One region of the Mesorhizobium sp. M0136 genome, then DNA from elsewhere that is predicted to be linked to it. Evidence: predicted binding sites of a transcription regulator. Region 1 holds the regulator's gene; each other region holds the start of a gene.
What was found. The regulator HrcA, encoded in region 1, represses chaperone genes, less so after heat shock. The targets are predictions, from matches to a motif close to GTTAGCACTCNCNNNNNGNGAGTGCTAAC.
Positions count from the first base shown of each region.

Region 2: NKJ35_RS03600 (co-chaperone GroES) is a predicted target of HrcA. The motif match lies at 3,550-3,578, and genes of this name have one in related genera.
Region 3: groES (co-chaperone GroES) is a predicted target of HrcA. The motif match lies at 2,351-2,379, and genes of this name have one in related genera.

Region 1 covers NZ_JAMYTP010000012.1:87,097-92,201, forward strand. Annotated here, with positions in the region: gene NKJ35_RS16400 (PQQ-dependent sugar dehydrogenase) at 22-1,377, opposite strand; gene NKJ35_RS16405 (hypothetical protein) at 1,478-1,675, opposite strand; gene hrcA (heat-inducible transcriptional repressor HrcA) at 1,709-2,821, opposite strand; gene rph (ribonuclease PH) at 2,967-3,683, shown strand; gene NKJ35_RS16420 (VOC family protein) at 3,716-4,126, shown strand; gene rdgB (RdgB/HAM1 family non-canonical purine NTP pyrophosphatase) at 4,156-4,803, shown strand; gene hemW (radical SAM family heme chaperone HemW) at 4,800-5,105, shown strand, end outside.
Region 2 covers NZ_JAMYTP010000002.1:351,340-356,444, forward strand. Annotated here, with positions in the region: gene NKJ35_RS03580 (GNAT family N-acetyltransferase) at 1-374, shown strand, start outside; gene NKJ35_RS30860 (DUF982 domain-containing protein) at 433-1,077, opposite strand; gene NKJ35_RS03590 (hypothetical protein) at 1,074-1,289, opposite strand; gene groL (chaperonin GroEL) at 1,393-3,024, opposite strand; gene NKJ35_RS03600 (co-chaperone GroES) at 3,080-3,394, opposite strand; gene NKJ35_RS03605 (usg protein) at 3,758-4,027, shown strand; gene NKJ35_RS03610 (DUF982 domain-containing protein) at 4,134-4,445, opposite strand; gene NKJ35_RS03615 (hypothetical protein) at 4,531-4,743, opposite strand; gene NKJ35_RS03620 (Hsp20 family protein) at 5,081-5,105, shown strand, end outside.
Region 3 covers NZ_JAMYTP010000021.1:35,162-40,266, forward strand. Annotated here, with positions in the region: gene NKJ35_RS23250 (FAD-binding oxidoreductase) at 1-1,249, shown strand, start outside; gene NKJ35_RS23255 (bifunctional helix-turn-helix transcriptional regulator/GNAT family N-acetyltransferase) at 1,287-2,222, opposite strand; gene groES (co-chaperone GroES) at 2,441-2,737, shown strand; gene groL (chaperonin GroEL) at 2,800-4,455, shown strand; gene NKJ35_RS23270 (TetR/AcrR family transcriptional regulator) at 4,614-5,105, opposite strand, start outside.

The DNA.
Region 1 (5,105 bases):
CGCAGCAGGCGACGCCGCCGTTCAGGAGCGGCCGTCTTCGTAGGTAACGCGCCAGATGGTGCCGTTACCGTCCTCGGTGACGATCAGGGAGCCGTCCTTGGCCATGGCGACACCGACCGGGCGGCCCCAGACGGCGTCGTTCGAGATGACGAAGCCGGTCATGAAGTCCTCATACTCGCCGGTCGGCTTGCCATCCCTGAATTTGAGCCTCACCACCTTGTAGCCGGTCCTGGCGCCACGGTTCCACGAACCATGCATGGTGACGAAAGCATCACCCCGGTAATCCGCCGGAAAGTTCTTGCCGTCGTAGAAGGCTATGTTCATCGGCGCCGAATGGGCCTGCATCAACACGTCGGGGACAGTGGACTTGCCGGCGAGGTCTGGCCGCTCGCCCTGATGGCGCGGATCCTCGTGATTTCCGATGTAGTACCAAGGCCAACCATAGAACGCACCGTCCTTGACCGCTGTTGCAAACTCGAACGGCACATTGTCGCCGAGCTCGTCGCGCTCGTTGACGACGCACCACAACGCGCCGCTGGCGGGCTGCACCGTCATGCCCGTACAGTTGCGCAGGCCGGTGGCGACAGTTCGGGGATTTTTCCCGTCCGGGTCAAAGGCGAGCACATCGGCACGGCCTTCCTCGGGGCCCCAGGCCGCCCCGAGCGGCTTTGATTTCGCCCAGGCGTCAAGGCCGCCATCCGGCTGCTTGTCCATGTCCTCGGCGACATTCGAGTCCGAGCCAACCGATAAAAAAAGCGTCTTGCCGTCAAGCGAGAAGGCGATGTCGCGGGTCGAGTGACCGCCCGACGGGATTTTGGCGACAATGGTTTCTGGTTTACCGGACGCCTTCAGGTCACCGTCGCGATAGGGGAAGCGGACGATGCTGTCGCTGTTTGCGACATAGACCCATTGCGGCTTGCCGCCTGGCGGATAGAAGGCGATGCCGTATGGATAGTTGAGGCCTTGGGCGAAAATCGCTTTCTCGATGGGTTTGGCGCGGCCCTCGGCCAGACGGTAGACGCGTATTTGGTCGGCATGGCCGTTTGCGATGAACAGGTCGCCGTTCGGAGCGACGCGAACGACGCGCGGATTATAGAGTCCGGAGGCGATCATTTCGGCCGAAAAGCCCGGCGGCAATTCTGGCTCGGCGCTTTCGGGCCGTTCCGCCACGCCGCCGCCGTTCGAAGCGGATTGAGCGGGGTCGGCTGCCGGCATGTCTTGCGGCCCGATCAGGCGGCGGACGCCAGGCCTGTCGGCGTGCCAATCGCCAAAAGCGGCTTCGCCTTTGAGCACCTTTTGATCCGCCTGCTGGGCGGCTGCCGGTGTCGCGACAAGGAGGGCAGCGGCAACGGCCGCAAAGCCGCCAGATCGGATCATTAACGTCCTCCGAGGTTTGCCTCGAAGAGGGCAAACGGGATCAGGCATTGGTCGTTCCAAGCGGTGGTCCAGCACACGAGGATTTGAAGCCGAACCCCGTTCAGTTGCCAGAGGCGTAGAAGTCGTCGTCGAGTCGCTTTTCCAGCGCGACCAGATCGGCCGGCAGCGGCAGGCCCATGGCCCGCATCTCTTGCAGCTTCTCACGCAACTGCTCTTGCACCTCGTGGTGATCCTCAGGCTGATTGACCATTTCCTCGAGCAGCAGGCTGATCTGGGCCTTGAACGATTCCAGCGCCATTCTTTTTCTCCTTGCGGCAGGCCGCGGCGGCTCCTAGCGCAGCATGCGCGAAATCAGCTGCGCGGTATAGTCGACCATCGGTACTATGCGCGCATAATTCAGCCGCGTCGGCCCGATGACGCCGAGCGCACCGACGACGCGCGCGTCCTTGTCGCGATAGGGTGCCACCACCAGCGAGGAGCCCGACAGCGAAAACAGCTTGTTTTCCGAACCGATGAATATGCGCACCCCCGGGCCTTCCTCGGCGAGGTCGAGGAGCTGGATCAGTCCATCCTGCGTCTCCAGATCCTCGAACAGATGCCGCAGCAATTCTATGTCGGCCTGGGCGGTGACGTTTTCCAGGAGATTGGCGCGGCCGCGCACGATAAGCCGCCCAGGCACCCCGCTTTCGGCGCCTGCCCAGACCGCCAGGCCCTTCTCGACCAGATCCTGCGACAGCGTGTCGAGGGCTGCCCTGGTCTCTTCCTTGATGCGGGCGATCTCGACCCGGGCCTCGGCCAGGGTGCGGCCGCGGATATGGGCGTTGAGGAAGTTGGAGGCTTCGTGCAATTGCGAGACGGTGATGCCGGCGGGCAGATCGATGACGCGATTTTCGACGTCGCCGTTCTGCGAGACCAGCACGGCCAGCGCCTTGGTCGGCTCGAGCTGGATGAATTCGATGTGCTTCAGCGCCGCCTCATTTTTGGCGGCGAGCACGAGGCCGGCGCCGCGCGACATGCCGGACAGCATCTGGCTGGCCTCGGTCAGCATATGCTCCAGCGTCGCGCCCGAGCCGGAGGCGCGCACCTGCGCCTCGATGGTGCGGCGCTCCTCGTCGGAGAGGTCGCCGAGTTCCATGAATGCATCGACGAAGAAGCGCAAGCCGGCCTGGGTCGGCAGCCGGCCAGCCGAGATGTGCGGCGCGTAGATCAGGCCGAGATGCTCGAGGTCGCTCATCACGTTGCGGATGGTGGCCGGCGACAGCGATGACGGCAGGATGCGCGACAGGCTGCGCGAACCGACCGGCTCGCCATCCTTCAAATAGGAATCGACGATGCGCCGGAAGATGTCGCGCGAACGCATATCGAGCGATTGAAGCGCGGGCGGTTGAAGTGCCGGCGACGAGAGCAATGGCGACTGCGAACCGGGATCGACTACCTTGGTCATTCGAGCCAGAAACCTCCGGTCCGAAGATATAGACTTCCGCGGCGTCGGCGCAACCGGTCCATTTTCCTTTGCGCCTCACGCCCCGTGCGGCTACAAGCCGGCCAAGATTCCCCGGCCAAGATTCCGAAGAAAGAAAGAAGCCTGAATGCGCCCTTCCAAACGCCAATTCGACGAAATGCGCCCCATCTCCTTCGAGCGCGGCGTCTCCAAGCATGCGGAAGGCTCGTGCCTGGTGAAGTTCGGCGACACGCATGTGCTGTGTACGGCCAGCCTGGAGGAAAAGGTGCCGGGCTGGATGCGCAACTCCGGCAAGGGCTGGGTGACGGCGGAATACGGCATGCTGCCGCGTTCGACCGGCGAGCGCATGCGCCGCGAGGCTTCGGCCGGCAAACAAGGCGGCCGCACGCTGGAGATCCAGCGGCTGATCGGCCGCTCCCTGCGCGCCGTGGTCGATCTGCAGGCGCTCGGTGAGCAGCAGATCACCGTCGACTGCGACGTGATCCAGGCCGACGGCGGCACGCGCACCGCTTCGATCACCGGCGGCTGGGTGGCGCTCTACGACTGCCTGCGCTGGATGGAAGCCCGCCAGATGGCGAGCCTGGGCAAGGTGCTTAAGGATCACGTCGCGGCGATCTCCTGCGGCATCCATGATGGCCAGCCGGTCATCGATCTCGACTATATCGAGGATTCCTCGGCCGGCACCGACGCCAATTTCGTCATGACCGGCAAGGGCGGCATCGTCGAGATCCAGGGCACAGCCGAGGGCGAGCCGTTCTCGGAAGAGCAGTTCGCGGCGCTGATGGGGCTCGCCAAGAAAGGCATTCAGCGCCTGGTCAGCTTGCAGCAGATGGCGGTGGCTTAGCTGCGGTCAATATTGGAGAGATTGGCGATCCTGTGACTCCTTCCGCAATCCTGGAATCAGCACTCTACGTGACGGACCTTGCTGCCGCGGAACGGTTCTATTCGGGCGTCCTCGGGCTCGATCTGCTCGGTAAGGTCGATGGCAGGCATCTCTTCTTCCGCTGCGGCGACGGCGTGCTGCTTATCTTCAATGCCGAGGCGACCAAAGTGCCGCCGCGGGCCGACGCCAAGCTGCCCGTGCCGCCGCATGGCACGGTCGGCGAGGGCCATCTTTGCTTCGCCGCAAGCGCGGATGAAATCCCACGCTGGAAAGCGCATCTTGAGGCGAAGAAAATCGCCATCGAAAGTGAGTTCGAATGGCCTCAGGGCGGTCGCTCGATCTATATTCGCGACCCCTCGGGCAATTCGATCGAATTCGCCGAGCCAAGAATTTGGGGCATCTGATGCATTCGCCGCCTGTTCATTCACCAACTATTCATTCGCTTGATGGGCATAAGATCGTCGTCGCAAGCCACAATGCCGGCAAATTGCGCGAATTCACCGATCTGATGGCGCCATTCGGCATAGAAGCGAAGTCCGCAAAGGAATACGGCTTGCCGGAGCCGGACGAGACTGGCACCACTTTCGAGCAGAACGCCTTCATAAAGGCCTTGGCCGCCGCCAAGGCAACTGGATTGCCGGCGCTGTCGGACGATTCCGGCCTGTGTGTCGATGCGCTCGACGGCGCACCCGGCGTCTACACCGCCAACTGGGCCGAGACGCCGGACGGCTCCCGCGACTTCGGCATGGCCATGCAGCGCACGGAAGTGGCCTTGCAAGAAGTTGGCGCGATCACGCCTGCCCAGCGCAAGGGCCGCTTTGTCGCGGTCATCTGCCTTGCCTTCCCTGATGGCCAGGCGGAATATTTTCGCGGTGAGGTCGAGGGCACGCTGGTATGGCCGCCGCGCGGCGAGCTCGGCTTCGGCTACGATCCGGTGTTCTTGCCCGATGGGTTCGAAAAGACCTTCGGCGAGATGAGCGCGGAGGAAAAGCATGGCTGGAAGCCCGGCCAGCCAACCGCATTGTCGCACCGTGCCCGTGCCTTCCAGAAATTCGCCCAAGCCCGATTGGCCGGCGCATGACCATGCTGCTCGACCGCAGCCCCGGTTTCGGCGTCTACGTCCACTGGCCATTCTGCGCGGCCAAATGCCCCTATTGCGACTTCAACAGCCATGTCCGCCACCAGCCGGTCGACCAGGAGCGTTTTGCCCGCGCCTTCGAGACCGAGCTGGCGACGATGCGCGGCCGCACCGGGCCGCGCGAGGTGACCAGTATCTTTCTTGGCGGCGGCACGCCATCGCTGATGAAGCCGCAGACCGTGGCGGCGGTGCTGGATGCAGTGGCGAAGAACTGGACGGTGCCCGGTGGCATCGAGGTGACGCTG
Region 2 (5,105 bases), on a different contig from region 1:
AGAGGCACGCGCCGGAGCGGCTGGCGTCCGAGCTCGGGGACGACAACAAGATGTCCTTCGTCGCCGAGCGGGCTGACGGCTCGCTCGCCGGTTATGCGATGGCAGCGATGGACGACAAGGGCGAGGTCATGCTCGAGCGGCTCCATATAGACAAAAGCGAGTACGGCACCGGCCTTGCCGCCGACCTGCTGCATGCCGTTCTTGCCGCGCATGCGGGTATTCCCAGCATCGCCCTGGAAGTGATCGAGGGCAACGACCGCGCAATCGCCTTCTATCGTAAGCACGGCTTCGAGGTCGTCGAGCGCCGGCCGGCCGCACACGGCGTGGGCGGCCACGCCTCGCTGATCATGCGCCGGCTGCTGCCGATGGCTTAGCAAGCGAAAGCGGCTGAGCGCGTAATTTCCCCCTTGAGGGGGGGAGATTGGCACTCGCTCAGGCCGGGGCGTTGACGCGCTGTGGGCGCGTTGCCCAGTCGGCAACGGTCGCGCCAGCAACGCTCTCGCCGGCAACCATCGCGTTCGTCTGCGGCGCAAGCAGGTCGTTGCGGCGGGCGAAGGCAACGAAGGTGGCGCGCGCCGTTTCGGCGTCGATCTCTCCTTCCAGTGCTGCACGGCACGCTTTTGCGGCGATGTCATGCGCGGCCGTCCGGCTCGCTGCCGGCCATTCAGCCAAAAGTGCATAGGCCTCAGCCGCGCTTTCTATCTTCGTCGGTGTACCGAGGCCGGTGAGGATAGTAACCGGCTTGTCGAACGAAGCACGATCCATGACACTCTCCTTTCCTGGCTCAATCGGCTCCTTTCGGAACTCCACCGCGCGGGCGCTTCGATCCTCGAGGGCCGCCTGCAGAACGATGCCACCGATCTGCGAGTTGGACGCAATCGGGGGCATGCCCGGCCGCGGCAGCAGCCGATGCACCTTGACCAGCGCTTCGAGCCAGGCCGCCACGCCCAGCGGCGGATGTTCGCGCCCGTAGAGCCACGCCTTTGCCTTGGCGAGCGGGTATCCCGCCTCTTCGGCGAAATCGTTTTCCGACCACCGCAGCAGGCGCAGGCATTCGCGCATCCGCGCCGCGATCATTTGCGCTCCTCCGTGCCGGCCCCCACGCGTTGAGCCGATAGAAACATCAGCGTGTAGGCCGCCTTGCGGCGGTCCCAGCCGGCCGACTCGGCCATATCCAGCAAGCCGTCGACCAAAGGCGCCAGCGCCGCCCTGCAGTCGGCTTCATAGTTGAAATCGTTTTTCGGGCGGGTCGGCGCCGCGATCTTTCCAAAACTGTCCATCATATCCATGGCAACACCTGCTCAGCATTAGTCCCGGACCGGCAAGACCGTGCCCGCTTTTGGCGGACACGGTCCATCTGCCGTTTCGAAGTCGCGCATTGGAAGCCTGGCTTTAGAAGTCCATGCCGCCACCGCCGGGCATTGCCGGCGCGCCAGCTTCCTTCTTCGGCTTCTCGGCCACCATCGCCTCGGTCGTCACCAGCAGGCCGGCGACGGAAGCGGCATCCTGCAGAGCGGTGCGCACCACCTTGGCCGGATCGATGACGCCCTGGCCGAAGAGATCGCCATAGTCGCCGGTCTGCGCGTTCCAGCCGAACGAGAACTCCTGCTTTTCGCGCAGCTTACCGACGATGATCGAACCTTCGGCGCCGGCATTCTCGGCAATCTGGCGCACCGGAGCTTCGATCGCGCGCCGCACGATTTCGACACCGGTCTTCTGGTCGGGATTATCGACCTGAATATTGTCGAGCGCCTTTGCCGCCCGCAGCAGCGCCACGCCACCGCCGGGCAGGATGCCCTCCTCGACCGCGGCACGGGTGGCATGCATGGCGTCGTCGACCCGATCCTTGCGCTCCTTGACCTCTACCTCGGTCGAGCCGCCGACGCGGATGACGGCGACGCCACCGGCGAGCTTGGCCAGCCGCTCCTGCAGCTTCTCGCGATCATAGTCGGAGGTGGTCTCCTCGATCTGCGCCTTGATCTGGGAGACCCGGCCCTGGATTTCGCTCTTCGAGCCGGCACCGTCGACGATCGTGGTGTTTTCCTTCTCGACCACCACCTTCTTGGCGCGGCCGAGCATGTTGAGCGTGACGTTCTCGAGCTTGATGCCGAGATCCTCGCTGATTGCCGTGCCGCCGGTCAGGATGGCAATATCCTCCAGCATGGCCTTGCGGCGATCGCCGAAGCCCGGAGCCTTGACGGCCGCGACCTTCAGGCCGCCGCGCAGCTTGTTGACGACCAGCGTCGCCAGCGCCTCGCCCTCGACGTCCTCGGCGATGATCAGCAGCGGCTTGGACGACTGCACCACCGCCTCCAGCACCGGAAGCAGCGCCTGCAGGTTGGACAGCTTCTTCTCGTGGATCAGCACATAGGGCTCGTCGAGCTCGACGCGCATCTTGTCCTGATTGGTGATGAAATAGGGGCTGAGATAGCCGCGGTCGAACTGCATGCCTTCGACGACTTCGAGCTCGGTCTCGGCGGTCTTGGCTTCTTCGACGGTAATGACGCCCTCATTGCCGACCTTTTCCATCGCTTCGGCGAGGAAGCGGCCGATCTCGGCGTCGCCATTGGCCGAGATGGTGCCGACCTGGGCGATTTCGTCGTTCCTGGTCACCTTGCGGGCATTGGCCTTGAGTTCGGCGACGACGGCTTCGACCGCCTTGTCGATACCGCGCTTCAGGTCCATCGGGTTCATGCCGGCGGCAACCGCCTTGGCGCCTTCCTGGACGATCGACTGCGCCAGAACGGTCGCGGTCGTGGTGCCGTCGCCGGCGACGTCGCTGGTCTTCGAAGCCACCTCGCGGACCATCTGTGCGCCCATGTTCTCGAACTTGTCCTCGAGCTCGATCTCCTTCGCCACGGTGACGCCGTCCTTGGTGATGCGCGGGGCGCCGAACGACTTGTCGAGGACGACGTTGCGGCCCTTGGGACCGAGCGTCACCCTCACCGCGTCGGCGAGGATGTTGACGCCGCGCAGCATCTTCTCGCGGGCTTCGGTATGAAATTTCACATCTTTGGCAGCCATTGGATCACTCCTTCGATAGGCAGCTTCGTTGACTGGAATGCTTGTTCAGGCCCACTCAGGCAGCCTTCTTCATCTCGCCGGCGCCCTCGATAACGCCCAGCACGTCGCTCTCTTTCATGATGAGCAGATCCTCGCCATTGAGCTTGATCTCGGTGCCGGACCATTTGCCGAACAGGATGCGGTCGCCGACCTTGACGTCGAGCGGCTGCAATTGGCCGCTGTCGTCGCGCGCGCCCGGACCGGCGGCAATGACCTCGCCCTCCTGCGGCTTCTCCTTGGCGGTGTCGGGGATGATGATGCCGCCGGCGGTCTTCTCGTCGACCTCGATACGGCGGACCAGGATACGGTCGTGCAATGGACGGAACGTCATGTCGTTCTCCTCTCGGGACAAACAGATTTTCGAAGATCCTCCTGACCGAACCGGCAATATCGGCCCGGCACGGGGTGCGCGACCCCTTCATCAGGCATCGCGCGCATACGAACTAGTCGCGCTTTTTTCTGCTTTCAAGAGGGTCACGCAAAAATTTTAGCACTCGACCCATGAGAGTGCCAATGCACTGTAATCGTTCGCACATTAGCCGCTCTCAGCTAAAGTGCGGCTCAAATTTTGGCGCGATATTCAAAATGCCGCCCGTTCGGAGCCGCTCGTGGCGGCGGGAACCTATGTGGAAGGCGAGGCGTTTTGCAGACCGAGATTTCAACGGACCGAGATTTCAACGGAAAGGACGATCGCATGCCCAGCAGGAACTTTCAGCTCCAGATGCAAGGGTTTGGTCTTACCACGGCGGAGATCCACTACCGCCTGCCCGATCATCGGAGCCTGCTGCAACTCTATATCTGGCAGGAATACGATATTGCCCCCGATTTCCCGACGCTGAAGCATTTCCTCGATTTCTGGGAGCGCGAAATCGAAGGCCCGCTGCATTCGGTGCGCGTCGCCCATCACCACCTGATCCAGCCCTCCGAATGGCGGGCCGTAAACGGCATTATCACCGTCCATTGAGGAGCAAGCCGATCTGCCGCTAGACAGCGGACAAAGTCTCTCGAGGCGGGGGAAGGCAGTTGCCTCTCCCCACTTGTTTTGGATCTCAAATATCGGAGGGTCCGGGCTAGCCGGCGTGGTCGACAGGCTCGCAGGCGAGCAATCCCGCGTTGCGCGCCGCCCTGACGAAGGCCTTGCGCGCATCTCGCGCGGTGCGCCAGCCGTCGAGCGCGTCGCGGCAGGCCCGATAGGCCGCGCGCCAACTCCGGCCGCGTGCACGGTCCGGCCACTGCTGACGCATGCATTCGATGGCTTCCCAACTACTGGCGACCTTGCGCTCGCTGGATTGGAATTTCAACGTGATCGGCTCGGCGAAGCGGACGTCGTCCACTTCCTCCTTGTTTTCTGATCGTCTTCTTGTTTGAGCAAGCAACGTCATGCTGGCGGCACCGGTGACCAGCCGGCGCCGCTGAAGGACATGGTTCGTCCCTTTGCGCGGTTCAAGAGCATCGCGGCAACAGCGGTTATTCCTCCTCGTCCGGCCCTTGCAGCAGTTCGATCAGCGTCGCTACTCTTGCCGTCGGCAGCGGTCGGCCTTCGTTCACCAGCGCCTCGTCGGCGGCGATCCAGGCCAGGGCCTCACGCAATTCCTGGACCGTCCCGTCCGTCGCCGCAATGTCGGCGATAACGGCGTCGTCGACCGGGCCCAGCACAGAAATGATCTCGTCGCGTGTCATGGTCAGCTCCATCTGCGAGTGCCGGGAATGGGCCCGGCAACACAAGAATCTGGGTCTTGACCTGCGGCAGACAATAACCGGCCGGGGAACTCGGCGTTGGCGATTGAAGCCAAACAGGCAATCTCCTGCCGGACATGCCCCACTTGTGCGAGAGTGGCAGCCTCGCCGAACCGACACCGGCCCAAAAACCAGCAACGCGAGAGCCGCCGGGGTCTTGACTTGCGGCGGACAATAACCAGATCGATGACACCGGTCGCCGAAATGGGGCCGGCGAAACCAGGGAGCGCCAGCTCTTTGGCGCTCCTCGTATCTATGTTGCTCGATGGAGGATGTAGCTATGAGAACCGCATTCGACTTTTCCC
Region 3 (5,105 bases), on a different contig from region 1:
CATGGTCGATAAGAGGCCGGCGGCTGTGTTCTATTGCGCCGAATCCAGCGATGTCGTCACGGCGGTCAACTTCGCCCGATCGCAAGGCTTCCTCGTCGCCGTCCGCGCCGGTGGCCATAACGTCGCCGGCAGTTCGGTATGCGACGGCGGCGTGGTGATCGATGTGTCCCGCATGAAGCGGATCGAAGTCGACCCGATCCGCCGTGTTGCGCGCGCAGAAGCCGGCTTGAACCTGGGCGAGTTCGACGCAGCCACTCAGGTCCATGGTCTTGCGACGACCATGGGTGTCAACGCGGATACCGGCATAGCCGGACTGACACTCGGCGGGGGGTTCGGCAAGCTTGGCCGCAAACATGGACTGAGCTGCGACAACCTTGTCGCTGTCGAAATCGTGACGGCGGACGGCCGGTTGCTCACGGCAAACGCGGCCGAATATGCAGATTTGTTCTGGGGCATCCGGGGCGGCGGTGGCAATTTCGGAATAGTCACGACCTTCGAATACAAGCTCCATCCCGTGGGTCCGCTCCTCATCGCGGGATCGATGCTATACCGCTACGAAGAGGCACGCGATGCGATGCGGTTCTATCATGCATTCTCGAGCGGCGCCCCGGATGAGCTGAGCCTGGATGCAGCACTTGTGACGGCGCCCTCGGGCGAACGCTTCTTCAGCATATCGGCGTGCTACATCGGCCCACTCGAGGAGGGCCAGCAAATCATTCAACCTCTGAGAGAATATGGCACGCCGGTTGAGTGCCAGATTGCTCCTGTCCCCTATCTTCAAATTCAATCGGCCGGGGATAGCCTCTTTCCGCGCGGGCGGCGCTACTACTGGAAGGCGCAGTTCATGCGCGAAATCACAGATCAGGCGATCGATGCCATGCTTGCGGCTTACATGACCGCACCCCGCGAGTCGCTTCTGGTCCTGCAGCAGGTTGGCGGCGCCATCTCGCGAGTACCGATGGATGAAACGCCCTATGCCAACCGAGATGCTCTTTACGATTGCTTCCCGATATCGATCTGGGACAATCCGTCTGACGACGAAATGCACATCCGATGGGCGCGTGACCTGTGGGATGCAATGAGACCGTTCTCGACCGGCGGCGTCTACGCCAATAATCTCGGCGAAGAGGGCATTGATCGGGTTCTGGCGGCTTACGGCGAGAATTATCCGAGGCTGGCCGCGCTAAAAAACAAGTATGACCCCACCAATCTCTTTCGCTTGAACCAAAACATTAAGCCTGCGACCTGAGCGACCGCAGGCCGATGCTCGAAATTCTGCGGCGCTGCTATAACTCCAAATTCCAATTCTGGCCGACAAGGTCCTTGCCGAAGGAATGGTGGCGCTCCTCGTCGGTCAGCTTGAACCCGGCCGCCTCGTAGATGCGGCGCGCCGAGGTGAGCACGTCGTTGGTCCACAGCGTCAGTGTCCTATAACCCTTGGTTCGAGCAAAGCCGATGCATTCCTCGACCAGCCGCCTGCCGATGCCGAGGCTGCGCGCCGAAGGCTCGACATAGAGCAGGCGCAACTTCGCCACCTCGTCCGACTGGTGCACGACGAAGACCGAGCCGACGACCTCCCCTTCCCGCTCGGCGATCCAGCTGCTTTCCCATTTCGGATCAAAGGATTTGACGAAGGCACCGAGGATTTCGGCGACCAGCGCTTCATAGGTTTCGTCCCAGCCATATTCCTGCGCGTAGAGCAGGCCCTGGCGATGGATGATCCAGCCGATGTCGCCGACTTGCAGAGGCCGCAGCATATAGGGAATTCTGGGCTCGGCACTTCCGCCCAGTAGACGCTGCACCGTCTGCATGGCCCTGACCAGCCTGTCCTGTTCGGCAGCCGAAAGCCGTTCGAGCAAAGCCGCGACCTGTTCGTGCGAACCCTGGTTCAGCGGGGCGAAGGCCTGCCGCCCGGCCTTGGTCAGCGCGATCGACGAGCGCCGCGCATCCGCCTCAATCGTGGCGCGCTCGACCAGATCACGCTTCTCGAACTTCTTCAGCAGCCGGCTGAGATAACCGGCATCGAGGCCGAGATCGCGCGCAAGCTCGGTGGCGGTCAGGCCATCGCGATGCGCCAGCTCGTAGAGCACCCGCGCCTCGGTCAGCGAGAAGGTGCTTTTCAGCAGCCCTTCGTCGAGCAGCCCGATCTGGCGGGTGTAGAAGCGGTTGAAGGCCCGCACCGCGTCGATCCGCTCCTTGCCTGGGTGATGATGAATGGTCATGGCATCCTCCTGCCCGGCAAGATCAGCCATTTAGTTGACTTAGTCAAGTATCCGTTTGAAGCAATCGTCCTGAGGATGCCCACCGGGCGTCTTGACTCGCGCGAGCTGCCAGCCTATTTCAGCGCCACGTTAGCACTCCCCCAAGATGAGTGCTAACCACATGTCCGGCGCCGCCGGACGGAGGAACTGTTCTCACCATTCTCATCGAGGAATAAAAAATGGCAAAGTCGAAGTTCCGCCCGCTTCATGACCGCGTGGTCGTTCGTCGGGTCGAATCCGAATCCAAGACCGCGGGCGGGATCATCATCCCCGATACGGCTAAGGAAAAGCCGCAGGAAGGCGAGATCATCGCCGTCGGTTCCGGCGCCCGCGACGAAGCCGGCAAGCTCGTCCCGCTGGACGTCAAGGCCGGCGACCGCATCCTGTTCGGCAAGTGGTCGGGCACCGAAGTCAAGCTCAATGGCGAAGACCTTCTGATCATGAAGGAATCCGACATTATGGGCATCATCGGCTGAATATCGGCCTCACCCTCATTTAAATCTTCGGGCTTAATCCAAGCCCCTGCCAGGAGCTAAAAATGGCTGCCAAAGACGTAAAATTCTCCCGCGACGCTCGTGAGCGCATGCTGCGCGGCGTCAACATCCTCGCCGACGCGGTGAAGGTCACGCTCGGCCCCAAGGGCCGCAACGTCGTCATCGACAAGTCGTTCGGCGCACCGCGCATCACCAAGGACGGCGTTACCGTCGCCAAGGAAATCGAGCTTGAAGACAAGTTCGAGAACATGGGCGCGCAGATGGTCCGCGAAGTTGCTTCGAAGACCAACGACATCGCCGGCGACGGCACCACGACCGCGACCGTTCTGGCGCAGTCGATCGTCCAGGAAGGCCACAAGGCGGTTGCCGCCGGCATGAACCCGATGGACCTCAAGCGCGGCATCGACCTCGCCGTCGCCGACGTCGTCGCGACGCTGATCAAGAACGCCAAGAAGATCAAGACCTCGGAAGAGGTTGCCCAGGTCGGCACCATCGCCGGCAATGGCGATGCTTCGGTCGGCTCGATGATCGCTGAAGCGATGCAGAAGGTCGGCAATGAGGGCGTCATTACCGTCGAGGAGGCCAAGACCGCCGAGACCGAGCTCGAAGTCGTCGAAGGCATGCAGTTCGACCGCGGCTATCTCTCGCCCTACTTCGTCACCAACGCCGAAAAGATGGTTGCGGATCTGGAAGACGCCTACATCCTCCTCCACGAGAAGAAGCTCTCCAACCTGCAGGCCATGCTGCCGATCCTCGAGGCTGTCGTGCAGACCTCGAAGCCGCTGGTCATCATCTCCGAAGACGTCGAAGGTGAGGCCCTTGCCACGCTGGTCGTCAACAAGCTGCGTGGCGGCCTGAAGATCGCTGCCGTCAAGGCGCCGGGCTTCGGCGACCGCCGCAAGGCCATGCTGGAAGACATCGCCATTCTCACCGGCGGCCAGGTCATCTCCGAAGACCTCGGCATCAAGCTCGAGAATGTCGGCCTCAACATGCTCGGCCGCGCCAAGAAGGTGTCGATCTCCAAGGAGAACACCACCATCGTCGACGGCGCCGGCAAGAAGGCCGAGATCCAGGGCCGCGTCGCCCAGATCAAGCAGCAGATCGAGGAGACCACCTCGGACTACGACAAGGAGAAGCTGCAGGAACGTCTCGCCAAGCTGGCGGGCGGCGTTGCCGTGATCCGCGTCGGCGGTGCGACCGAAGTGGAAGTCAAGGAAAAGAAGGACCGCGTCGATGACGCCCTCAACGCGACCCGTGCGGCCGTCGAAGAAGGCATCGTTCCCGGCGGCGGCGTCGCACTGCTGCGCGCCTCGCTGACCATCAAGGCAACCGGTGCCAACTCCGACCAGACCGCGGGCATCGCCATCGTGCGTCGCGCGCTACAGGCTCCGGCCCGCCAGATCGCGTCCAACGCCGGTGCGGAAGCATCGATCGTTGCCGGCAAGATCCTCGAGAACAAGGGCGCGACCTTCGGCTACAACGCCCAGACCGGCGAATATGGCGACATGATCGCCATGGGTATCGTCGATCCGGTCAAGGTTGTGCGCACGGCTCTGCAGGACGCGGCCTCGGTCGCCGGCCTCCTGGTCACCACCGAAGCCATGATCGCGGAGGCTCCGAAGAAGGAGTCGGCTGGCGGCGGCATGCCTGGCGGCATGGGCGGCGGCGGCATGGGCGGCATGGGCGGCATGGACTTCTAAGAAGTCCATAAAGCACGCCCTTGAACTCACGTTGCTCAAGCCCGCAAGCGGGCTTGAGTGGCGGCATGGATTTCTAGTCCAGCCCATCTACCTTCAGATACGGAAAGGGCGGCCGAGAGGTCGCCCTTTTTGTTTGCTTTGCTTAGCGGTTTGCCCGCTCAGACGGCGGCGTCAATCCGCCGCGAGGGTGAGATTTTGGCAGGCAATGCACCCTCAATCAGCGCCGCGACTTCATCGGCTACTGCCAGCACAGGGGCACGGTCGTGGGTGGCGCGTGCGATCACCATCAGCCCTTCCAGCGATGATTCGACCAGCAATGCGAGCGCGTGCGCGCGGCGCTCGGGCACCCCTGCCCTGACGAAGGCGGCCCTGAGCAAGCCTATCCACTGCTCGAAAGCCGAGCGGCACAATTCGGCCAGTTCCGGCACGTCTGCCGGCGAGTCCAGCACCACGGGCGCGATCGGGCAACCGAGCGTGAACTGGTTGTCTTCCAGCATGCGCGCGACCGACTGGTAGATGTGGTGGACAGCCACCGCCGGGTCCTTTTCGGCGGCGAGCGCGGCGTCCAGCCTCTGCGTGACATCGGCGACGCTGTCGCGCGTCACCTCGATGACCAATTGGTCCTTGCCGCCCGGAAAGTGAAAGTAGAG